2 regions of the Thermus sp. H19.2 genome follow, and region 1 is predicted to be linked to the other one. Evidence: riboswitches for the same ligand, from Rfam matches in the RefSeq annotation. Region 1 holds a riboswitch; the other holds the start of a gene.
What was found. Region 1 has a riboswitch for thiamine pyrophosphate ahead of ACY5J6_RS10190 (thiamine ABC transporter substrate-binding protein). Riboswitches for the same ligand answer to the same signal wherever they lie in the genome.

Region 1 (11,426 bases):
ACTTCCGGGAGGCCCTGGCCTTCGCCCACCGGGTGGGGGAGCTGGCGGAAAGGGAAAACCACCACCCCCGCCTCACCGTGGAGTGGGGAAAGGTCACCGTGGAGTGGTGGACCCACTCCGCCGGAGGGGTCACGGAGAAGGACCGGGAGATGGCCCGCCTCACCGACGCCCTTCTGGGGTAGCCTGGAAGGGTATGGAGGCGCGCACCCTCGAGCTGGTCTTTCCCGAGCACACCAACCCCTTAGGGGCGGCCTTCGGCGGCTTCGTCTTGGGGCTTATGGACAAGGTGGGGTCCTACGCCGCCGCCCGCCGGGCCCGAAAGCCCGTGGTGACCGTGGCGGTGAGCAGCGTGGAGTTCAAGGTGCCCATCCGCACCGGGGACCTTCTGGAGGTGGTGGCCAGGGTGGTGCGGGTGGGGAGGACCTCCCTCACCGTGGAGGTGGAGGTCTACAAGGAGCGCTTCGGGGAGGAGAACGGCCGGGTGCTGGCCACCAAGGGGACGCTCACCTACGTGGCGGTGAACGAGCGGGGGGAGCCCGTGCCGGTGGAGGAGCATGCGGGTGCTGATTGACGGGGAGTGCCCCTACTGCCGGGCCCTGGGGCTTGCCCTTAAGGCCCTGGACCTGGGGAAGACCCTCCGGGTGGAGCCTCTCCAGGAGGCCCAGGACCTCCCCCAGGCGGAACTCCGGCAAGCCCTTCACGTCCTGGAAGGGGGAAGGACCCACCGGGGCTACGCCGCCCTCCTGGCCCTAAGCCGGAGGCTCCCTCTCCTCTGGCCCCTTCACCCCCTCCTTCTCCTCCTCGTCCCCTTCGGGATCGGCGAGGGGCTCTACCGCTTCCTGGCAAGGAGGAGGCCCCGTGCCTGAGCTCCCCGAGGTGGAGACCACCCGTAGGCGGCTTCGGCCCCTGGTCCTGGGCCGAATCCTTTTCCAGGTGGCCCACCAGGACCCTGTCCGCTACCGCCACACGGAACGGGCGGAAGGACGAAGGGTGGAAGAGGTCCAAAGGCGGGGGAAGTTTCTCCTCTTAAGCCTTTCCGGGGGGCTGGAAATGGTCCTCCACCTGGGGATGACCGGAGGCTTCCGCCTGGAGGAAACCCCCCACACCCGGGCCCGCTTCCTCCTGGAAGGAGGCGCCCTCTACTTCCACGACCCCCGGCGCTTCGGCCGCATCTGGGTGGTGGAACGGGGCGACTACCGGGAAATCCCCCTGCTTTCCCGCCTTGGCCCCGAGCCCCTCTCGCCGGAGTTTTCCTTTGTCCCCTTCTCCCAGGCCCTAAGGGAAAGCCGCAAACCCCTCAAGGCCCTCCTCCTGGAGCAACGCCTGGCGGCGGGCGTGGGCAACATCTACGCCGACGAGGCCCTCTTCCGGGCCGGGCTTTCCCCCTTCCGCCGGGGGAAGGAGGTGGGGGAGGAGGAGGCCCGGAGGCTCTTCCGGGCCCTCCGGGAGGTCCTCTCCGAGGCGGTGGCCCTCGGGGGAAGCACCCTTTCCGACCGCACCTACCAGCAGCCGGATGGCCTCCCGGGAGGCTACCAGGAGCGGCACGCCGTCTACGGCCGGGCGGGCCTTCCCTGCCCTAGGTGCGGCCACCCCGTGGAAAGGCGGGTGGTAGCGGGCCGGGGCACCCACTTCTGCCCCCGGTGCCAGGGTTAAGTGCCCTAATACCCCTTTGGCGTGAATCCTTCGCCCAAGCCCAGGTACGGAAGCCCTGCGGGCCTTTTGGGCCGGGGCCCCCATGCTGGCTTGGGCCAGCATGGGGTGGTATAAGTTTCCCTCCAGCCTAGTCCGGGCCGAGACCAAAGTGCGGGTACTTAAGTACCCCCACTTTGGTTTCGCAACATGAGGTGCCCAAACTAAGGCTGGGGAAAAGCTTTTTGGGGCCCCCGCCGCGGCGAAAGCCGCGGTGGGGTTTAGCGGAACCCCCCTCGGCCGCGGTCCAGAAGGTAGAAGAGGAGGGCGGAAAGGAGGGCCAGGAGAGCGGAAAGGGCCAGGGCTTCCCGGTAGGGCCCTTCCCCGGGCCTTCCCAGGCGCTCGTAGATGGCCAAGGTCAGGGTGGTCCACTCGGGCCGCCAGAGGACGAGGCTTGCCCCGAACTCCCCCAGGAGGGCGGAGAGGGAAAGGGCCGTCCCCGAGGCCAGGGCGGGGAGGAGAAGGGGAAGCTCCACCCGGAGGAAGGCCCGAAAGGGGGTGGCCCCAAGGACCCTGGCCGCCTCCAGGAGGCTTGGGGGAAGGCCCTTGAGGGCCGGAAGGAGGACCCGGGCCAGAAGGGGGTAGGCGAGGAGGGCGTAGGCGGCCACCAAGAGGAGGAGGGAGCCCCGGAGCCCGGGGTAGGCCAGAAGGTAGCCCAGGCCCACGGCCACCGGGCTCACCATGAGGGGGAGAAGGCCCAAGAGATCCCATCCCAGGCTCCTCCTGGCCGCCACCCCGTAGGCCACCCCCAGGGGCAATGCCAGGGAAAGGGCCAGGAGGGTGAAGCGGAGGCTGTTGCCCAGGGCCTGGGGGAGGGGGGTGAAGTCCTCAGAGCGCCAGGCCTGGGCCAGGGCCTCGAGGCGCACCTCCCCCAAGAGGGCGAAGAGCGGGGCGTAAAGGAGAAGGAAAAAGGCCCCCAAGCCTAGGGCCAGGGCCCAGGGGCGCCTCGAGGGGAGAAGCCCGGAAGGCCCCAAGGGGTAAGCGGGAAGCCTCAGGTAGAGCCAGGCCACCAGGCCCAGGGTCAGCAGCTCCAGGAGCATGAGGCCGCTGGCCTCGGCGAAGGCCAGGCGCTGGGCCAGGAGGGTGTAGACCTCCACCTCGAGGGTGGCGTACCGCCCCCCGAGGAGAAGGGGCACCCCGAAGGCGGAAAAGGCGTAGAGGAAAACAAGGAGCCCTGCCGAACCCAAGGCGGGAAGGAGCATGGGAAACCCCACCCGGAGGAAGGCCCGGAAGGGGGTGGCCCCGTGCACCCTGGCCGCCTCCAGAGGACCCCCTAGGCCCAGGGCCACGGGGAGGAGGACGCGCAGGGCAAGCCCCAGGTTGTAAAAGACCGCCGCCAGGAGGAGGAGGAGCAGGGTGCCGTAGAGGTCCACCCCCAGCGCCCCTCGAGGGCCCAAAAGGGCCAAAAACCCCAGGGCCACCACCGGGGTGGGGAGGACGAAGGGCAGGGTGGCCAGGGCGAGGAAGACCTCCCTAAAGGGGAACCGCCACCGGAAGAGAAGGGCCAGGGGCAAGGCCAGGACCAGGGTGAGAAGGGCCGAAAGGAACCCGTACTCCAGGCTGAAGAGGTACCGTTCCCAGTAAAAGGGGTTTCCCCAAACCCGGAGAAACCCCTCCCCCACCCCCAGGAAGAGGATGCGGAGAAGAGGGTAGAAGAGGGCGAAGCCCAGGAAAAGGAGGAGGACCCCCCCCGCCAGCCGGACCACCCTACCGCCTCGCCCGCCGCACCGCCTCGGGGCTCTGCCCCTGCAGGACCACCTTGGTCCACTCCTCTATCCAGCGCTCCCGGTTCTCCGCCATGGCCTTGGGGTCCATGCGCACGCTCCCCAAGGGCTCGGGGGCGAAGCGGAAGACCTCGGGAAGCCGGGCGTCCCTCCTCGCCGGGTACATCCACATCTCCGTGGGGAGGTTCTCCTGCACGGGCTTAGAGAGGAGCCAGTCCACCACCTTCTTGGCCCCCTCCAGGTTCTTGGTGCCCTTCAAGATGCCCACGAACTCCACCTGGAAGAAGGCCAGCTCCGGGAGGAGGTTGCCCGTGGGGGGTTCCTTGTACTTGCCCTCGGAGTAGTACACCTCGGCCGCCGGGGAGGTGGTGTAGGAGACCACCAGGGACCGGTCTCCCTTGTAGAGGCTGAAGTGGGTGTAGTAGGCCTCGCTCCAGCCCTTGGCCACCCGCACCCCCCCGTCCCTGAGGGCCGCCCAGAAGTCCAGGTACCCGTCCTCCCCGAAGCGGGCCACCGTGGCCATGAGGAAGGCCAGGCCCGGGGAGCTGGTGGCGGGGTTTTCCACCACCAGAAGCCCGGTGTACTCGGGCCGGGCCAGGTCCTGGGGCGTCTTGGGAAGGGGCCTGTCCTTGAAAAAGGCCTTGTCGTAGTTCAGGCTCACCCAGCCGTAGTCCACGGGAAGGGCCCGGAAGGTGGGGTCCAGGAGGAGGGTGGCCCGGAGGTTGCGGATCTCCGGGCTCCGGTAGGGAAGGAGGATGTCCGCCTGGAGGGCCCGGGAGAGGAAGGTGTTGTCCACCCCGTAGATCACGTCGGCGATGGGAGCTCCCTTGGTGAGGATGGCTCGGTTCAGGGTCTCCCCGGCATCCCCGGCCTTGAGGATGCGGAGCTTGAGGCCCGTTTCCCGCTCAAACTGGGCCATCAGGTTCTTGTCCAGGGAAAAGCTGCTGTGGGTGAGGACGGCGATCTCCTGGGCAAAGCCAAAGGCCAACAACACCCCAAGAGCCAGCGAGCGCAACATAAAAACCCCCTGCCACCGGGGTTTACGGAAAGTTCCGCTTTCCGTCACCTTCCCTACGCCGGCATTACCCGGATCAGGTTCCAAGGGTATCTCTCAGCCCCTTAGGGGCACCCCCGGTGACGCCCCTAGCTTAAGTGCCCGCACCTTGGTTTCGCAACATGGGTTGCCCGAAATAAGGCTCGGCAGGGCTCTTTTGGGGCCCCCGCTCTGGCGCAAGCCAGAGCGGGGTACTTAGCACCCCTACCCCGACCTCGCCAGGGGCAGAAGGGCCAGGGCTTCTCTAAAGGCCCTTTGGAAAGCCTCCGGCTGGTCTATCCAGGGAAAGTGGCCAGCCCCGGGAACCACGTGGATGGGGGCCCGGAGGCGCTCGGCCACCTCCTCGGCGTAAGGGTAGCTGGTGCCGTCCTTCTCCCCCACCACCACGGCCAAGGGTTTGCGGCTCGGGGAGAGGTAAGGGGTGTAGTCCAGGCGCCAAAGGCCGTTTTGCAAGAAGGCCCACGCCGGGGTATCGGAACCAAGGATCCCCGAGCCCTCCGCCACCCACTCGTACTCCAGGCGCCCCCGGGGGCTTGGGAACATGAGGCGGTCAAAGAGGGCCTTGGGCTCGGCCTTCTCCAGGGCCGCCCTCAGGTTCTCCTCGGGATCGGGAAGGGGGCCCAGCCCCGCGGCCTCCGCCAGGCGGGCCGCAAGCCAGGGAAAGCTCACCCAAGGCCCAAGGAGGAGGGCCCCCTCCACCTGGGGAAAGCGGCGGAGGAGCTCCAGGGCCACCAGGGCGCCGAACCCGTGGGCCAAAAGGGCGAAGCGCTCCACCCCCAGGGCCTCGGCCAGGAGGAGGGTGTCCTCCACCAGGGCGTCCACGGTGAAGAGCCTGGGGTCTGGGGGAAGCTCCAGGCTCCGCCCTGAGCCCCGCTGGTCAAAGTAGACCACCCGGAAACCCTCCAGGTAGTCCTGGAGGCCCTCCCGTAGGGCGTAGGCGTTGCCCCCAGGACCCCCGTGGAGGACGAAGAGGACCGGCGCCCCCTGGTCCCCCACGTCCTCCACGTAAAGCTCCGCCTCCCCTACGGGGATGTACCCGATTTCCTCCCGCATCCCCTATACACTACCCCATCCCGCAAGCGGAAGGCCCAGACCTTAACCCCGGGGACCTTTTGGGCCCGCCCCTCCGCCTCCTCCGTGGCCCCGAAGACCTGAAGGAGAAAGCGGCCCTCCCCCTCCAGAAGCCAGAAGGGATGGGGAAGTTCTTGGGCCAAGGCTAAAAGGGGGGCCGGGTCCTTTCCCTCCACGAAAAGCACCCTCATCCTCGCCTCCACAGCCGGTGGTAGAAGAGGATCTCGGCGCTCTCCTCCAAGGTGGTGAGAAGGCTGTGGGCCTGAAGGAGGGCCTCCTCGGGCTTCTCCTTGACCCCCAGGGCGAAGGCCCCATGCCCCCTTAGGAGGCAGACCGGGTGGTGCGCCAAGGCCTCGGCCACGGCCAGGGCGGCCTCCTCCGTGGCGGACACCGTTTCGGGGGCGAGAACCGGGACCTCCTTCAGGTAGTACCGGCCCTCGAGGTCCAGGGGAACGATCTGGTCTAGATCTAAGGAAAGGGCCACGGCCACCCTGGGGTGGGCGTGGACCAGGGCCTTGGCCTCGGTCTTGAGGTAGACCTCCCGGTGGATGAGGCTTTCCACGCTGGCCCCTTGAGGGATGGGCCCAAAGAGGGGGACCTCCAGGAGGTCCTCCGGGGTGAGGTGGGCCTTCTGGACCCCGCTTCGGGTGATGAGGAAGCCCTCCTTGGTGCGTACGGAGAAGTTCCCCGCCGTGGCGGAGATGAGGCGCTGCCGGAAGAGGTCCTCCCCCACCTGGCGGAAGGCGGTGTAGATGCGGGCCCGCATGGGGTGGCCTCAGGCCTGCTTGCCCGGCTGCTCCCGGCGGGGGGCCCTGCGGGCCGGAGCCTCCTTCGTGGCCTCCACCGCCTCCTTGCGGGCCTCCTCGATGGCCCTCAGGGTCTTCTGGTCCACCACCTGGGTGAAGCGGACGAAGTCCGAGCCGGTGCCCGCCGGGATCAGGCGGCCCAGGATGACGTTCTCCTTGAGGCCGATGAGCTCGTCCTTCTTCCCGGCGATGGCCGCCTCGGTGAGGACGTGGGTGGTGTTCTGGAAGCTGGCGGCGGAGAGCCAGCTCTTGGTGGAGAGGGCGCTCTTGGTGACCCCCATGAGGAGGGGCTTCCAGGCCACGGGCACCTTGCCCTCGGCGATGAGCCTTTCGTTCAGGGCCTCCACGTCCCAGCGCTCCAGGACCTGGCCTTCCAGGAGGCGGCTGTCCCCGGGGTCGGTGACCTCCACGTACTTGAGCATCTGCCGCACCACGATCTCGATGTGCTTGTCGTGGAGCTTCACCCCCTGGGCCCGGTAGACCTTCTGGATCTCGTCCACCAGGTAGCGCTCCACCGCCTCGGGACCCCGGGCCTCCAGGAGCTGGTGGGGGTCTATGGCCCCACGGGTGAGGGGCTGGCCCGCCTCCACGTAGTCCCCGTCCTTCACCACCAGGCGGGCGTCCTTGGGGAGCTTGTACTCCTTGGAGAAGCCTTCCGACTCCACGAAAACGGAGAGCTTGTCCTCCCCCTCCTCGATGCGCACCACCCCGTCAATCTCGGAGATCACCGCCTTGGCCTTGGGCCTGCGGGCCTCAAAGAGCTCGATCACCCGGGGCAAACCCTGGGTGATGTCCGTGCCCGTGGCCACGCCCCCGGTGTGGAAGGTGCGCATGGTGAGCTGGGTGCCGGGCTCCCCGATGGACTCGGCGGCCACCACCCCCACGGCCTCCCCGATGGACACGGGCCGGGCCATGGAGAGGTCGTAGCCGTAGCACTTCTGGCAGACCCCGTAGCGGGTCTGGCAGGTGAGGGGGCTACGCACGGGCACCTCCTTGATCTCCCCGGCCTCCGCCGCCTTGATGAGGAGACCCACGTCCTCCAGGGAGAGGTAGCGGCCCTCCTCGAGGCGCTGGCCCAGGACCTCCACCTCCCGGGCCAGGACCCGGCCGTAAAGCCCGGCCTCGATGTCCGAGCGCTTCCTCAGGCGCATGGTGCGGGTCACCTCGTCGGGCTGGAAGAGGGGCACGGAGATGTAGTTGGTGGTGCCGCAGTCCGCCTCCCGCACCACGATCTCGTGGGCCACGTCCACCAGCTTCCGGGTGAGGTAGCCGGAGTCGGCGGTGCGGAGGGCGGTGTCCGCCCCGCCCTTCCTCGCCCCGTGGCTAGAGATGAAGTACTCCAAGACGGTGAGGCCCTCGCGGAAGGAGGAGCGCACCGGCACCTCGAAGGTTTCGCCGGAGGGCTTCTGCATGAGGCCCCGCATGCCGCAGAGCTGGCGGATCTGCTGGGGGTTACCCCGGGCCCCGGACTGGGCCATGACGTAGAGGGGGTTGAAGGGGTAGTTCTCCTCAAAGTTCTTGAAGACCGCCTGGGTGACCTTCTCCGTGGTCTCCGTCCAGAGCTGGATCACCTGGTCGTACCGCTCCCGGTCGGTGAGGAAGCCCATCTCGTAGGCCTGCTCAATCTGGCGGAGCTTGCGATCGGCCTCCTCCAGGTACTTCTGCTTCTCCTGCGGGATCACGGCGTCGTCTATGCCGATGGTGATGCCGCTGGTGGTGGAGAGGGTGAAGCCGTAGTACTTGAGGGCGTCCAGGAGGCGGGCGGTCTTCTCTATCCCCAGGCGCAGGAAGGCCTGGTAGACCAGGTCCTTGAGGGAGTTCTTCTCCTGGGGCACGTCCATCTGGATGAGCTCCTGGGCCACCCTCTCGTCCCCCACGGCCTCGCCCACGATGCGGGCGAAGAGGATCCGGCCGGGGCTCGTCTCCAGGCGCTTGCCCAGGTACCGCACCGTGACCACGTCCTGGAGGTCCAAAAGCCCGTGGGCCACGGCCAAGAGGGCCTCGTCGGGGTTGGCGAAGACGAACTTCAGCCGGCCCACGCTGGTCTCCCGGCCCGCCACCCGGATGGGGGCGTTCAGGGCCACCTCCCCCCGCTCATAAGCGGCCAGGGCCTCCTCGGGGGTGGCGAACTCCAGGCCCGCCCCCTTCTTCTCCCGCCGCACCTGGGTGATGTAGTAAAGGCCCAGGATGATGTCCCGGCTGGGCTTGGCCAGGGGCTCGCCCGAGGCCGGGGAGAGGAGGTTGTGGGCGGAGAGCATCTGGATGCGGGCCTCCGCCTGGGCGAAGGAGGAGAGGGGCACGTGGACCGCCATCTGGTCCCCGTCAAAGTCGGCGTTGAAGGCCTCGCAGACCAGGGGGTGGAGCTGGATGGACTGCCCCTCCACCAGTACGGGCTGGAAGGCCTGGATCCCCAGGCGGTGCAGGGTGGGGGCGCGGTTTAGGAGAACCACCTTGCCGTGGATCACCTCCTCCAGGGCGTCCCAGACCTCGTCCTTGATGTCCCGCTGGCGCTCCAGCATGCGCCTCGCCGCCTTGACGTTGGGGGCGATGCCCTTCTCCTCCATCTTCTTGAGGAGGAAGGGCTTGAAGAGCTCCAGGGCCATGCGCTTGGGCAGGCCGCACTGGTGGAGCTTGAGCTGGGGCCCCACCACGATGACCGAGCGCCCGGAGTAGTCCACCCGCTTGCCCAGGAGGTTCTGGCGGAAACGGCCCTGCTTGCCGGAGAGGACGTCGGTGAGGCTACGGAGGGGGCGCTCGGAGCCCGGGTTGGTCACGGGGCTGCCGCGGCGGCCGTTGTCGATCACGGCGTCCACCGCCTCTTGGAGCATGCGCTTCTCGTTGCGGATGATGATCTCCGGGGCGCCCTGGGCCAAAAGCTTCTTCAGCCGGTTGTTGCGGTTGATGAGGCGGCGGTAGAGGTCGTTGAGGTCGCTCGTGGCGAAGCGCCCCCCGTCCACCTGCACCATGGGGCGAAGGTCCGGCGGGAGGACGGGGACGGCCTCCAGGACCATCCACTCCGGGCGGTTGCCGGAGTCCAGGAAGGCCCGCACCACCTCCAGGCGCTTCCTGGCCTTGGCCCGCCGGGCCCGGGAGGGGTGCTTCATCTCCTCCAGGAGCTCCTTCTCCAGGGCCTCGAGGTCCAGCTCCTTAAGCAGCTGCTGGATGGCCTCCGCCCCCATGCGGGCGTCGATGTCGTAGGACTCCACCACCCGCACCACGCTCCGGACCAGGTCCACCTCCACCCGGCCGTAGATCTCGCTCTTGACCTTGCCCCCGTCGGCCAGGACGTCCCCCGGGGCCACCCGGTCCCCGGTGGAGACCTCCACGTCGTCCTCAAAGGAGTAGACCCGGGCCTTGACCACCAGGAGGCTGGCGGGCTCGTGCAGGTGGACCACCCCCTCGGCCTCGGCGATGACCTCCTCCTCGGGGTCAATGGCGGCCACGATCTTCTCCCCGGGCTGGACCCGGGCCCCTTCGGGCACCACCACGTTCATGTGGGGGGCCACCCGGTAGTCCTTGGGCTCGGTCCACTCCAGGAAGAAGGTGAGGTAGACGGTCTCCCCCTCCTCCTCGGCCTCCACCTCCTTGGCGGCCATGTGCCGGGGAAGGCGCAGAAGCCCCCTGCCCTCCGCCAGGGGCTGGCCCTTCTCCACGATCTCCCCGTGGACCACGAGGAGCGTCATGCCCACGGGAAGGAGGTAGCGGGCCACCACCTCCTCCTCCTGGCGCAGGTAGAGGAGGGCTCCCTCGGGGAACTCCCGCAGCTCCACCACCCCGTCCTCCTCCGCCCGGAAGAGGTAAGGCTCGGAAAGCTCGGCCAGGACCTCGCCGGGCTTGTAGGCCTCCCTCTCCACCCAGGAGGCGAGGGGAAGGCGCAAAGCGGCCCGCTCCCTGTAGAGGTAGTCCACCCGCACCCGGCGGGGGAAGCGGTAAAGGGCCACCCCGTCCATGCGGCTCACCACCCCGGGGGCGAGCTCCTGGCCCTTCACCACCTCCTCCCCGTCCTTCACCAGGGCGTCCACCCCGGAAGGCAGGGGGTAGGTCTCCTGCTTGCCGTAGCGGAGCTCCCGGTACTCCTCGTCGGTGAGGAGCTGGCGCTTCTCCACGGGAACCCCGTTCAGAACGGCCCCCCTCGGGTCCAAGACGATGTACTTGTTGAAGTAAAGCACCTGCTCCAGCTCCGTGGCGGAGAGGTCCAGGAGGGTGCCGATCTTGGAGGGCACGTCCTTGACGAACCAGATGTGGGCGGCGGGGGTGGCGAGCTCAATGTGGCCCATGCGGTAGCGGCGGACGATGCTCTTGGTCACCTCCACGCCGCAGCGCTCGCACACCTTGCCCTCAAAGCGCTGGCGCTTGTACTTGCCGCAGGCGCACTCGTAGTCCTTGATGGGGCCGAAGATGCGCTCGTCAAAGAGGCCGTCCCGCTCGGGCTTAAGGGTGCGGTAGTTGATGGTCTCGGGCTTCTCCACCTCCCCGTAGCTCCAGGAGCGGATCTTCTCCGGGGAGGCCAGGGCGATGCGGACCTTGCGGACTTCCTTTTTCATCTTTCCTCCAGGGCTTCTACCTCTTGGACGCCAAGCCTTCAAAGATGTCCACGGGGTTGTCCTTCTCGTCCAGGGTCTGGACGTCTAGGGCCAGGGCCTGAAGCTCCTTCACCAGCACGCGGAAGGACTCGGGCACGCTGGGCTCGGGCACGTCCTCGCCCTTGATGATGGCCTCGTAGGCGGCGTTTCTGCCCTCGATGTCGTCGGACTTGAGGGTGAGCATCTCCTGCAGGGTGTGGGCGGCCCCGTAGGCCTCGAGGGCCCAGACCTCCATCTCCCCGAAGCGCTGGCCGCCGAACTGGGCCTTACCGCCCAGGGGCTGCTGGGTGATGAGGGAGTAGGGGCCGGTGGAACGGGCGTGCATCTTGTCCTCCACCATGTGGTAGAGCTTCATGATGAACATCTGCCCCACCACGATGGGCCCCTCTATAGGCTCCCCGCTACGGCCATCGTAGAGGACCACCTTGCCCTGGAGGAAGAGCTCCCGAAGCTGCTCCTCAGGGGGCTTGCCGGGGCTCACCAGGCCGAGCTTCTCCGC
Region 2 (11,426 bases), 670 kb from region 1:
GGCCCCATCCCCTTCGGCACCATGATCGAGACCCCCAGGGCGGCCCTCCTCGCCTCCGAGATCGCCCCCCTGGTGGACTTCTTCAGCTTCGGCACCAACGACCTCACCCAGATGGCCTTCGGCCTCTCCCGGGACGATGCTGGGAAGTTCCTGCCCCGGTACGTGGAGGAGGGCCTCTTCCCCTTTGACCCCACGGAGCGCCTGGACGAGAAGGGGGTAGGGCGGCTTCTGCGGATGGCGGCGGAGGAGGGGAGGAAGGCGAACCCTAGGCTCAAGCTCGGCCTCTGCGGGGAGCACGGGGGGGAGGCGAGAAGCGTCCGGTTCGTGGCGGACCTCTTGGACTACACCTCGGCGAGCCCCTTCCGGGTCCTCACCGCCCGCCTCGCCGCCGCCCAGGCGGGGCTTGCCGCCCTCCTCCCTCGCTAGCCCCCTTCGGGGCTTGCCGTACGGGGCCCCGCCGTGGAAGCATGGAAAAGGAGGTCCCTATGAGGATCACCTTGAGCGTGCTCAAGGCGGATATCGGCTCTGTGGGCGGGCACACCTTACCCAGCGCCCGGGTGCTTGCCCGGGTAAGGGAGGTGGTGGAGGAGGCCAGGGGGCGTCTTCTTCTGGACGCCTACACCTTCCACATCGGCGACGACATCGTCCTCCTTCTATCCCACACCCGCGGGGTGGGGAACCAAGAAGTGCACGCCCTGGCTTGGAAGGCCTTCCGGGAAGGCACCGAGGTGGCCAAGGAGGAGGGCCTCTATGGGGCGGGCCAGGACCTTTTAAAAGACGCCTTCACCGGAAACCTCCACGGCCTCGGGCCTCAGGTAGCGGAGATGGAGTTTGAGGAAAGGCCCTCGGAGCCCTTCATGGTCCTGGCCGCCGACAAGACCGAGCCCGGGGCCTTTAACCTTCCCCTTTACCTGGCCTTCGCCGACCCCATGTACTCCTCGGGGCTTCTCCTTTCCCCGGAGCTTCGCCCCGGCTTCCGTTTTCGCATCCTGGACCTGGCCCAGACGGAGCGGGACAGCTACCTTGACCTCGAGGCTCCCGAGCGCCTTTACGACATCGCTGCCCTGCTTCGCGACCCTCACCGCTTTGCCATCGCCTCCATCTGGTCCCGCAAGCACGGGGAGCAGGCCGCCGTGGTGAGCACCACCCGCCTCCGCAACATCGCCGGGCGCTACGTGGGCAAGGACGACCCCGTGGCCGTCATCCGCACCCAGAAGATCTTCCCCGCCACGGAGGAGTTTGGACCGCCCTTTGCCCTGGCCCCTTTCGTGGCCGGGGATACCCGGGGAAGCCACCACCTGCCCCTGATGCCGGTGAAGGCCAACGCCCCGGCCTCGAGCTTCTTCTGCGTACCCATGGTGTGCGGCCTGGCCTTTTCCCTCAAGGAGGGCCACCTTTCCGAGCCCGTGGACCTCTTCGCCGACCCTGTCTGGGACGCCGTGCGCGCCCGGGTGGTGGAGAAGGCCCAGGAGATGCGGCGGCAAGGTTTCTACGGCCCCGCCATGCTCCCCATGGAGGAGCTGGAGTACACGGGCATCGCCGAACGGCTCATGGAGCTGGAAAAGGAGTTTAGCTAAGGGGTAGACTGGGAGCGGTTTCCCAAGGGGGTAGCCATGGGGCGAGTGCTGAGGTCCTGCCCCGGGTGGAGCGGGCCCTCAGACCCCCCGCCGCAGGATAGGGAGAAGCTCCGGCCGCACGAGCTCGGGGGGTGGGGCCTTTCCCTCCCTTAGGAGGGCCCGGACCTTGGTCATGCTGATGGCCGTGCGCTTCTCCCGGTGGGCCTCCGGGCAGGTCCTCTCCGAGGCGAGGCCGCCGCAGAGGGAGCAGTGGAAGACCGCCCCAACCTTGACGACCTCAATCCCCAAGGGGGGAAGCCGGTCAAAGATCCGGTGGGCGGCGTAGGGGTCGTAGAAGTCCCCCACCCCGGCGTGGTCCCGGCCCACCAGGAAGTGGGTGGCCCCGAAGTTCTTCCGCACCAGGGCGTGGAAGACCGCCTCCTTGGGCCCGGCGTAGCGCATGGGGGTGGCGAGGCCGAAGAGGGCCACCCGCTTTTCGGGGAGGAAGTCCCTGATCAGGGCCCGGTAGGCCTCCACGATGACCTCCGTGGGGAAGTCGTCCTGCTTCTTGGCCCCGAGGATGGGGTGGACCAGGACCCCGTCCGCAAGCTCCAGGCCGAGCCTTATCAGGTACTCGTGGGCCCGGTGGGGGGCGTTGCGGGTCTGGAAGGCCACCACCCGCTTCCAGCCCCGTTCCCGGAAGAAGGCCCGCACCTCCTCCGGGGTCTTCTCCAGGGGGGTGCGGGGCCTGGGCCTTAGGACCTCCACCCGGCCCGCTAGGGCGTGGGGCCCCTTGGCGTAGAGCCGGGCCACCCCCGGGTGGGCCTCGCTTTCCGTGCCGAAGACGGCCCGGGCAAGGGCCCTTAGGTCCAGCTCGTAGGCCTCGGCCACGTGGAGGAGGGCGACCCGTTCGCCCCCGTGGAGGAGGGCCACGGTGTCCCCCGGGCCTACCCCGGGCCTTTCCCGGAACTGGAGGAGGATGGGGATCGTCCAGACCTCCCCCGTGGGGAGGCGCATCTCGTGGGCCACGGCGAGGGCCTCCTCCCGGGTCATGAAGCCCCTCACGGGGAGGAAGGCCCCCGTGGCCAGGTTCTCCAGGTCCAGCCTCTCGTCCTCGCCGATCTCCAAAGCGGGAAGGGTCTCCACCACGGCTAACCTCCCAGGGCCAAAGCGTCCCTAGGCGCTTTGGCTTCGGCAAAGATCCGCACCACCTCGCCCAGGATCCAGAGGGCGGGGGGGCGCACCTCCACCCTGCCTTCCGCCACCTCCTCGAGGGCGGCCAAGACGCGGCGCTCCCTGGGGGTGGAGGCCCGCTCCACGAAGAGGGTGGGCTCCAGGGGGTTTCGCCCCAGGCGGAGGAGCTCCTTGGCGATCCAGACCCTGCGCTTCGCCCCCATGAGGACCACCAGGGTGGGGATCTGGGCGAAGGGCTCGAGGTCCGGATAGCCTCCTCCCTCCAAGACGCCGGAAACGGCGGCGAAGCCGTGGGCAAGGCCCCGGTGGGTGAGGGGAAGCCCGGAGGCGAGGAGGCTCGTCACCCCGGGGACCACCTCCACGGGCACGCCGCGCCGGAGGAGGAAAAGCACCTCCTCCCCGCCCCGGCCGAAGACCATGGGGTCGCCCCCTTTGAGGCGGACCACGAAGGGGTGGGCTTGGGCGTAGCGGAGGAGGAGGCGGTGGATTTCCTCCTGCTTTTCGCTTTCCCCCTCCTCCTTGCCCACGTAGACCTTTTCCCCCGGGGCGAGGGCGAGGACCCTCTCGTCCACGAGCCGGTCGTAGAGGACCACGGGGGCCTCCTTGAGGAGGCGGTAGGCCTTCAGGGTCAGAAGCTCCGGGTCCCCGGGGCCCGCCCCCACCAAATAGACCCTACCCATGGGCCACCCCCCGGTAGATGAGCTGGCCTCCGACGAGGAGGAGCCAGAAGAGGAGGGCGAGCCTTAAGGGCTCCTTGGGAAGGCGGGTGGCGAAGAGGGCCCCCGCCAAGGCCCCCAGGACGCCGCCCGAGGCCAGGGCGAAAAGGAGGCTTGGGGCCACTTGGCCGAAGGCGAGGTGGACCCCGCCCCCCAAGAGGGCCAGGGCGAGGCCGAAGAGGAGGTCGGTACCCACCACCTTCTGGGGGGAAAGCCGGGTGGCGTGGAGGAGGAGGAGGGTCCCCAAGGCCCCGGCCCCGGCGGAGGAGAAGCCCACCTCGAGGCCGATCCCGAAGGCCGCCGGGGGGAGGAGGTAGGGCCTTTCCTTTCCCCGGGCGGACCCCTTCAGGCCCCGCCAAAGCCCAAGCCCGGCGGAAAAGACCACGGTAAGCCCCACGAGGAGGAGGACGAGGTCCTTCGCCCCCTTGAGCTGGGCGAGGAGGAGGCTTCCCAGAAGCACCCCCGGCACCCCCCCGAGGAGGAGGCGGAGGAGGGCCCGGGCGTCCACCTGCCGCCTTAAGAGGTAGACGGCCCCCGCCGGCACCTTCACCAAGAAGCCGAAGAGGAGCGCCGTGCCCACGGCCACCTGCGGGGGAAGCCCCAGGGCGAGGATGAGGAGGGGAGCGGTGATGGTGCCCGCCCCCACCCCCGTGACCCCGATGGCGAAGGCGATGAGAAAGCCCAGAAGAAAGGCCATCTACCCCTCCTTGCCGTGCAGGTGGATGCCGCACTCCAGCTTGCCCTTGCCCGCCCAGCGGCCCGAGCGGGGGTCCGAGGGGTCTAAGGGCTTCGCCGTGCAGGGAGCGCAGCCGATGGAGAGGTAACCTTGGTCGTAAAGGGGGAGGTAGGGGAGGTCCTCCACCGCCAGGTAGGCGAACACCTCATTGAGCGTCCAGTCGTAAAGGGGATTCACCTTCCTCAAGCGGTGGCCCGAGGGGAGACGGGCCTCCTCCCGGGGCTCGAGGGTTCTGCGGGTGGGGGACTGCTCCCGCCTAAGCCCCGTGAACCAGGTGTCGTAGGCCTGTAGGGCGGCGAAGAGGGGCTCCACCTTGCGGAGGGCGCAGCAGCGGCCGGGGTCGGTCTCGTAGAGCTTGCCGTAGAGCCTCTCCTGCTCCTCCCGGGAGAGGCTTGGACTGAGGTTCACGAGGCGGAAACCCAGGTGTTTTTGCAGCTCGTCCCGGTAGGCGTAGACCTCGGGGAAGTGGTAGCCCGTGTCCAGGAAGAGGACGGGGATGTCGGGCTTTTCCTTGAGGAGGAGGTGAAGGACCACCACGTCCTCCGCCTGGAAGCTGCAGGTGAAGCAGGGGTTTCGGCTTTGGGCCAGGGCTTCTCGGATAAGGCTGCGGGCCGCCTTCACCTTGTCCATGCCGCCACCTCCTTTAGGGCCTCCTCGGCCTTCTCCTTGGCCCTTCCCAGGCCCTCCTTGGGGTCTAGGTCCAGCTCCTCCAGGGCCTGGTCCACGATGCGGTACCAGAGGCGCTTCCTCTCCTCAAAGCTGGGGATTTGGGCGATCCTGGGCCTTAGGGTGCGGAGGAAGGCCACGAGCTCCCCGTAGGCCTCAGGGAAGAGCCGGGCCAGGCGCTCCTTGAGCCTTACGGCGAGGGCGGGGGCGGCCCCCGAGGTGGAGAGGGCCACCAAAAGCTCCCCGCGCCTTAGGACGGCGGGGAGGATGGCGCTCGCGTTTTGCGGGTCGTCCACGGCCACCAGGAAGACCCGCCTTCGCTCCGCCTCCGCCTTGACCCGCGGGTGGATTCCCTTGTCTAGGGGGTGGCTCACCACCAGGAAGTAGCCCTCCAGGTCCCCCTCCCGGTAGCCCCGCCTGAGCCAGCGGATTTTGCCCTTTTGTTCCAGCTTTTCTAGGCCGAAGCGGTCCTCCTCGGCGAGGACGGTGACCCGGGCTTCCGCCTCGAGGAGGGCCTTGAGCTTCATGGGCGTCTCGGGCCCCCCGGCGATGAGGAGGACGGGGCGGCCCTTTAGGTCCAGCATCAGGGGGAAGTAGGTCACGCCACCTCCTTCTGCAGGGCGCTTTTGAAGCCCTGAAGCAGGCTTCCCAGCCGCTCGGTCTCGTCCACGTAGAAGGGCCTCACCCCCCACTCCCTCAAGGCGTCGGCGGTCACCCGGCCCACGGCCAGGGCCTTGACCCGGGTGTTGAGGGCCACCCTCAGGGCCTTGGGGTCCTTCGCCCCCTCAAAGAGGAACTCCACCTGGATGGCGGCCACGAAGGCGAGGGCGTCCACCTCCCCTCCCAGGACGGCCGCCTCGAGGCGCCGGACGCCCTCGGGGTCGGGGAGGTGGCGGTAGGGCAGGAGGGGGAGGACCCGGTAGCCCCTTTCCACTAGGGCCCCTTCCAGGAGGGGGAGGGGCTTGCCGTAGAGCTGGAGGGCGGCCACGCCCCCGCCTTGGGGAAGGAGGGGGAGGAGGCTTTTGGAGGTACCGTCCCCCACGGCGTGGGGGGGAAGGCCCGCTTCCTTTAGGGCCCTCGCCGCCTTGACCTCCCGGGCCAGGCGGTGGGCCCCGGCCAGGGGCCTCCTCAGGTCCAGGCCCAGGGCCTTTCCCGCCTCCAGGAGGTCCCTCACCCCCACCCCGGTGGTGGCGAGGAAGAGGTCCACCCCTTGGGCGAGTTCCCGGACCTGGTCCCGGTACTCGGGGACGGGGACCTTCTCCGTGGCCTGGACGGGGAAGAGGAGAGGGGTGAAGCCGAGCTTTTCCGCCAGGGCCTTGAAGGCTTCTTTGCGCCTGAGTCCCGCGTAGGCCACGCGCATGGTGTCCTCCTCCTAGGGGCGTTAGCCGGCGCACTCCCCGCGCCCGAGCTGGACGCTGAAGGCCTCCCCCTCCGCCCCCAGGTCCTGGTAGAACTCGGGGGCCTCCTCGTAGGGGGGGACCTCCTGGAGGTCCTGGAAGAGGGGCTTGAAGGAGGCTGCCCCCACCCGGTCCAGGTAAGTCTGGAAGCTCTCCCCGTTTTGCCGCTCCTCCAGGTAGCGCCTGAGGATCCTCTCCACCGCCTCGGGGACCCGGCGGGCGGGAAGCCTCCCCACCACCTGGCCGAAGCGGGCCTCCCCCTCCCGGGTGCGCCCGCCCAGGAGGAGGACGTAGTGGGGCACCTCCCTTTCTCCCACCTTGCGGCTTGAGCCGTAGAAGCCGATGTCGGCGATGTGGTGCTGGCCGCAGGAGTTGGGGCAGCCGGAGATCTTTAGGCTGAGGGCCTTGGCCCCCGGGTCCTGGGCCAGGGGGAGGGCGGAGAGGTGGGCCTCGAGGGCCTGGGCGAGCCCCCGGGAGCGGGTGAGGGCCAGGTTGCAGGTGTCGGCCCCGGGGCAGCGGGTGATGTCCAGGAGGGTGTGGGCTTCAGGCCAGGCGAGCCCCGCCTCCAAAAGGGCCTCGTAAAGCCCCCCCAGGGCCTCCTCGGGGACGAAGCGGAGGAGGAGGTTCTGGCTGATGGCGCTCCGGATCTCGGCGGCGTAGGTCTCGGCGATGGCCGCCAGGGCCCTGAGCCCCTCCGGGGTGATGTCTCCCAAGGGGAGGCGGACGGTGACGGTGTAGAAGCCTTCCTGCTTCTGCCGGTAGAGGTTGGTGCGCCGCCAGGCGTTAAAGCCGGGGGCAAAGGAGAAGGGCTTTTGGGGCGGGCTGGGAAGCCCCGGGGGTTCGGGCTCTGGGGGCGGGGCCCAGGCCTTCAGGTCCTCGCCGCTCGCCGTGAGCTTCACGAGGCGCCTCTCCTCCCGCACCGCCTCCCGGAAGGCGGCGATTCCCCACTTCTTCGCCAGGAACTTGAGCCGGGCCTGGGTTAAGACCTTGCGGTTTCCGTAGCGGTCAAAGAGGCGGACGATGGCCAGCATGGTGGGGAGGAGGTCCTCCTCGGGGGTGAAGGGCTCCAAAAGCTCGGCGCTCATGGGGGCGGCCCCTAAGCCCCCGCCCACGTAGACGCGGAAGCCCCTTTTCCCCCCTTCCAAAGCCGCCACCACCCCGATGTCGTGGATGGGGGTGCGGGCGTGGTCCGTGGCGCACCCCTCAAAGGCGATCTTGAACTTCCGGGGGAGGTTCTGCCCCACGGGGTGGCGGAGGAAGTAGCGGTAGGCGGCCTCGGCGTAGGGGGTCACGTCAAAGGGCTCCTCGGGGGAGACCCCGGCGTAGGGACAGCAGGTGATGGCCCGGATGGAGTGGCCGCAGGCCTCCCGTGTGGTGAGGCCTGCGGCGTTCACCGCCCTCAGGACCTTGGGCACGTCCCGGCGGTGGACGTGGTGGAGCTGGACCGCCTGGCGGGTGGTCACGTGGGCGAGGCGGTTTTCCGCGTAGCGCTCGGCCACGTCCGCGAGAACCCTGAGGCCCTCGGGGGTGATCCGCCCCACGGGGAGCTTGATGCGGATCATGTGGTGCTCGGGTCGGCCCCGGATGCCGTAGATGCCGTTTTTAAGCCGGTAGACCCGGAAGTCCTCGGGGTCTTCCTCCCCGGCCTCGAGGCGGGCGATCGTGGCCTCCAGGTACCGGATCTCCGCCTCCGCCGCCGGGTCCAGGCGCGCGCCGCTTACCCTGTCCACAAGCCCTGCCATCCCTCACCTCCGACCCCCGGTCCCGGGGGTTGGCGGGGATGATATACCATTGAGCCTATGAAAGTCAAGGGTATGTGGCCCCCTGGCCCCGGATCCCGCCGGCGAGGCCAAAGGCGGTGAGGAAGGCTCCCAGGAGGAGCGCCCCCCACCGGGCCCAGAGGGGGAGGGCCTGGCCCAGGGCGTCCCCCAGGAGGGCGAAGAGGGGGACGAGGAGGAGGCCGGAGAGGCCCGTGGGCCAGGGGGCGAGCCAGGGGGGGAGGAGGGCGGCGAGGAGGAGGAGAAGGGCCCCGAGGAGGAGGAGGGCGAAGGCCGCCGCGGCCACGGCCAGGCCCAGGTTCATGGGGTCGGGCTCGGGGCGGAGGAGGAAGACGGCTACCCAGGCGGAGGGGTTGAGGAGGAGGGCGGCGAGAAGGAGGTGGGGTAGGGGCAGGCGCCGGGCGAGGAGGCTTAAGCCGAGCCCTAAGCAGGCCCCCGCCGAGAAGGCGGCGAGGCCGAGGACGGGGGCGGGAAGGCCCAGGGCGGCCACCGCCGCCGCGCCCAGGTGGAGGCCCCAGAGGAGGCTCGCGAGGGCCAGGTAGGGGCGCATGGTTTCCCCTCCAGTGTAGCCCGCCCTCTTTTCCCCGGGCGAGGGCGTGCTATAGTGGGAGGGCAGGCTAGGGGTGCCCTAATGGAGGGGCTGAGAGCTGGGTTTCTCCCAGCAACCCTTGGAACCTGATCCGGGTAATGCCGGCGGAGGGAAGCCTATGCGGAAGACCCCAGTCCCCCACAACCCAACTCCCTTCGGGCCGCGTGGGCCTTTCCCGCCCGCCTGAAGGGGGTGAAAGGTTGCTCGGAAGGCTCTACCTGGTGGTGACCCCAAGGCCCGGCTGGTCTTTGGAGGAAGCCCTGGACCGCACGGAAAGGGCCTTGGCGGGCGGCGTGGAGGTCGTGCAGCTAAGGGCCAAGGACTGGGAGGCGCGGCCCACCCTGGAGCTCGGGGAGCGGATGCTCGCCCTCGCCCGGCGCTACGGGGTGCCCTTCTTCCTGAACGACCGCCCCGACCTCGCCGCCCTCCTGGGGGCGGACGGGGTCCACCTGGGGCAGAACGACCTCACCCCGGAGGAGGCGCGGCGCTTTTTCCGGGGGATGGTGGGCCGCTCCACCCACGCCCCCGAGCAGGCTTTGCGGGCCTTAGAGGAGGGGGTGGACTACCTCTCCGTGGGCCCCGTCTGGGAGACCCCCACGAAGCCGGGCAGGCCCGCGGCGGGGCTCGCTTACGTGCGCTGGGCGGCGGAGCACCTGGGGGAGAGGCCCTGGTACGCCATCGGGGGGATTGACCTAGGGAACCTGGACCAGGTCCTAGAGGCCGGGGCCAGGCGCGTCGTGGTGGTCCGGGCCATCCTGGACGCGGAAGACCCCGAGCGGGCGGCCCGCGCCCTTAGGGAGAGGCTTTATGGTGTGGCTTAACGGGGAGCCCAAGCCCTTGGAGGGCAAGACCCTCAAGGAGGTCTTGGAGGAGCTCGGCGTGGAGCTTAAGGGGGTCGCCGTCCTCCTCAACGAGGAGGCCTTCTTGGGCCTCGAGGTCCCGGACCGGGTTCTAAAGGACGGGGACGTGGTGGAGGTGGTGGCCCTGATGCAGGGAGGCTAGATGGACACCTGGAAGGTAGGGGATGTGGAGCTGAAAAGCCGCCTCATCCTGGGGTCCGGCAAGTACAAGGACTTCGGGGTGATGCGGGAGGCCCTCGCCGCCGCGGGGGCCGAGGTGGTCACGGTCTCCATCCGGCGGGTGGAGCTCAAGGCCCCGGGGCACGTGGGGCTTCTGGAGGCTTTGCAGGGGGTTAGGCTTCTCCCCAACACCGCAGGGGCCAAAACGGCCGAGGAGGCGGTGCGCCTCGCCCGCCTGGGCCGCCTCCTCACCGGGGAGCGGTGGGTGAAGCTGGAGGTCATCCCCGACCCCACCTACCTCCTCCCCGATCCCCTGGAGACCCTGAAGGCGGCGGAGCGCCTTTTGGAGGAGGGCTTCCTCGTCCTCCCCTACATGGGGCCCGACCTGGTCCTGGCCAAAAGGCTTGCCGCCCTAGGCGCGGCCACGGTGATGCCCCTCGCCGCCCCCATCGGTTCGGGCTGGGGGGTGCGGACGAGGGCCCTTCTGGAGCTCTTCGCCCGGGAGAAGGCCTCCCTTCCCCCGGTGGTGGTGGACGCGGGGCTCGGCCTCCCTTCCCACGCGGCGGAGGTGATGGAGCTGGGCCTGGACGCCGTCTTGGTGAACACCGCCATCGCCGAGGCCCAAGACCCCCCCGCCATGGCCGAGGCCTTCCGGCTTGCGGTGGAGGCGGGGAGGAAGGCCTACCTCGCAGGGCCCATGCGGCCCAGGGAGGCGGCGAGCCCCTCCAGTCCGGTGGAGGGGGTGCCTCTTACCCCGACCGGGCGCAAGCCCGGTCGGGGGCCCCAGTAGCCAGGAAGGGCCATGAGGGCGGACGTGGCCGTGGTGGGGGCGGGGATCATCGGGGCCCTCGCCGCCTACGAGCTCGCCAAGCGGGGGGTGGCCGTGGCCCTCCTGGACGCGGAGAAGGAAGGGGCCGCCACCCTGGCGAGCGCGGGGATGCTCGCCCCTTACCCCGAGGGGCTTTCGGGGGAGCTTCTGGAGGCGGGGCTATACGGCCTTGCCCGCTACCCCGAGCTCCTCGCCGAGCTCAAGGAAAGGGGCCAGGAGGTGGAGGCGGGGTTTTCCGGCACCTGGGTGGCGGCCCTCACCCCTTCGGAAAAGGAGGCCTGGGCGGCGGAGGCCCCCTCCCCCTACCCGGTCCGGGGGGCCTTGGGGGCGAGGCGCTTTCCCGGGGGGTACGTCCACCCCAGGAAGCTCCGGGAGGCCCTCCTCGAGGCCTTCCGGGACCTCGGGGGCACCTACCTCCGGGCCGAGGTGGAGGGGGTGGAGGGGGGAAGGGTCCATTGGCGGGAAGGGGCCCTTAGGGCCCGCTTCGTCCTCCTTTGCGTGGGGGCCTGGGGGGAGCGGTTTGGCCTAAGGGTCAGGCCCCTCAAGGGGGAGGCCCTTCTCCTTTGGGGGGAGGCCCCGCCCGGGCCCCTTTTCGCCGGGGAGGGGTACCTCCTGCCCCGGGAGGGCGGGGTCTACGTGGGGGCCACGGGAAGGGAGGGGTGGAAGGAAGGGGTGGACCTCTATGGCCTCCGCTGGCTTGCGGACTACGCCCACGAGCGCTTTCCCCTCTTGGAAGGGGCCCGCTTTAGGGGAGCGGCCTTCGGGTTTAGGCCCGCGGGTGAGCTCTTCGTGGGCGAGGTGGAGGAAGGCGTGTACGCGGCGGTGGGGCACGGGAGGAACGGCGTTCTCCTCGCCCCTTGGACGGCAAAGAGGCTCTTAGGGCTTTTGGGGGTGGAAGATGACGCAGCTTGAGGCGGCAAGGAAAGGGAAGATCACCGAGGAGATG

Region 2: it holds a riboswitch for thiamine pyrophosphate, as region 1 does, so the genes downstream of both, thiE (thiamine phosphate synthase) here and ACY5J6_RS10190 (thiamine ABC transporter substrate-binding protein) in region 1, are expected to answer to the same signal.

The regions. Positions count from the first base shown of each region.
Region 1 covers NZ_CM143429.1:1,880,284-1,891,709, forward strand. The annotation lists gene ACY5J6_RS10165 (4a-hydroxytetrahydrobiopterin dehydratase) at 1-182, shown strand, start outside; gene ACY5J6_RS10170 (acyl-CoA thioesterase) at 194-571, shown strand; gene ACY5J6_RS10175 (DCC1-like thiol-disulfide oxidoreductase family protein) at 555-866, shown strand; gene ACY5J6_RS10180 (DNA-formamidopyrimidine glycosylase) at 859-1,653, shown strand; gene ACY5J6_RS10185 (ABC transporter permease) at 1,911-3,386, opposite strand; gene ACY5J6_RS10190 (thiamine ABC transporter substrate-binding protein) at 3,397-4,431, opposite strand; TPP riboswitch at 4,464-4,556, opposite strand; gene ACY5J6_RS10195 (alpha/beta fold hydrolase) at 4,672-5,520, opposite strand; gene ACY5J6_RS10200 (hypothetical protein) at 5,490-5,729, opposite strand; gene ACY5J6_RS10205 (class II aldolase/adducin family protein) at 5,726-6,304, opposite strand; gene rpoC (DNA-directed RNA polymerase subunit beta') at 6,314-10,888, opposite strand; gene rpoB (DNA-directed RNA polymerase subunit beta) at 10,905-11,426, opposite strand, start outside.
Region 2 covers NZ_CM143429.1:1,214,453-1,225,878, reverse strand. The annotation lists gene ppdK (pyruvate, phosphate dikinase) at 1-426, shown strand, start outside; gene fbp (fructose-1,6-bisphosphate aldolase/phosphatase) at 486-1,577, shown strand; gene ACY5J6_RS06630 (sulfate adenylyltransferase) at 1,656-2,705, opposite strand; gene cobA (uroporphyrinogen-III C-methyltransferase) at 2,708-3,430, opposite strand; gene ACY5J6_RS06620 (sulfite exporter TauE/SafE family protein) at 3,423-4,163, opposite strand; gene ACY5J6_RS06615 (phosphoadenylyl-sulfate reductase) at 4,164-4,832, opposite strand; gene ACY5J6_RS06610 (precorrin-2 dehydrogenase/sirohydrochlorin ferrochelatase family protein) at 4,820-5,470, opposite strand; gene ACY5J6_RS06605 (uroporphyrinogen-III synthase) at 5,467-6,228, opposite strand; gene ACY5J6_RS06600 (nitrite/sulfite reductase) at 6,250-8,007, opposite strand; gene ACY5J6_RS06595 (hypothetical protein) at 8,072-8,593, opposite strand; TPP riboswitch at 8,653-8,762, shown strand; gene thiE (thiamine phosphate synthase) at 8,833-9,453, shown strand; gene thiS (sulfur carrier protein ThiS) at 9,440-9,634, shown strand; gene ACY5J6_RS06580 (thiazole synthase) at 9,635-10,441, shown strand; gene ACY5J6_RS06575 (NAD(P)/FAD-dependent oxidoreductase) at 10,454-11,392, shown strand; gene thiC (phosphomethylpyrimidine synthase ThiC) at 11,379-11,426, shown strand, end outside.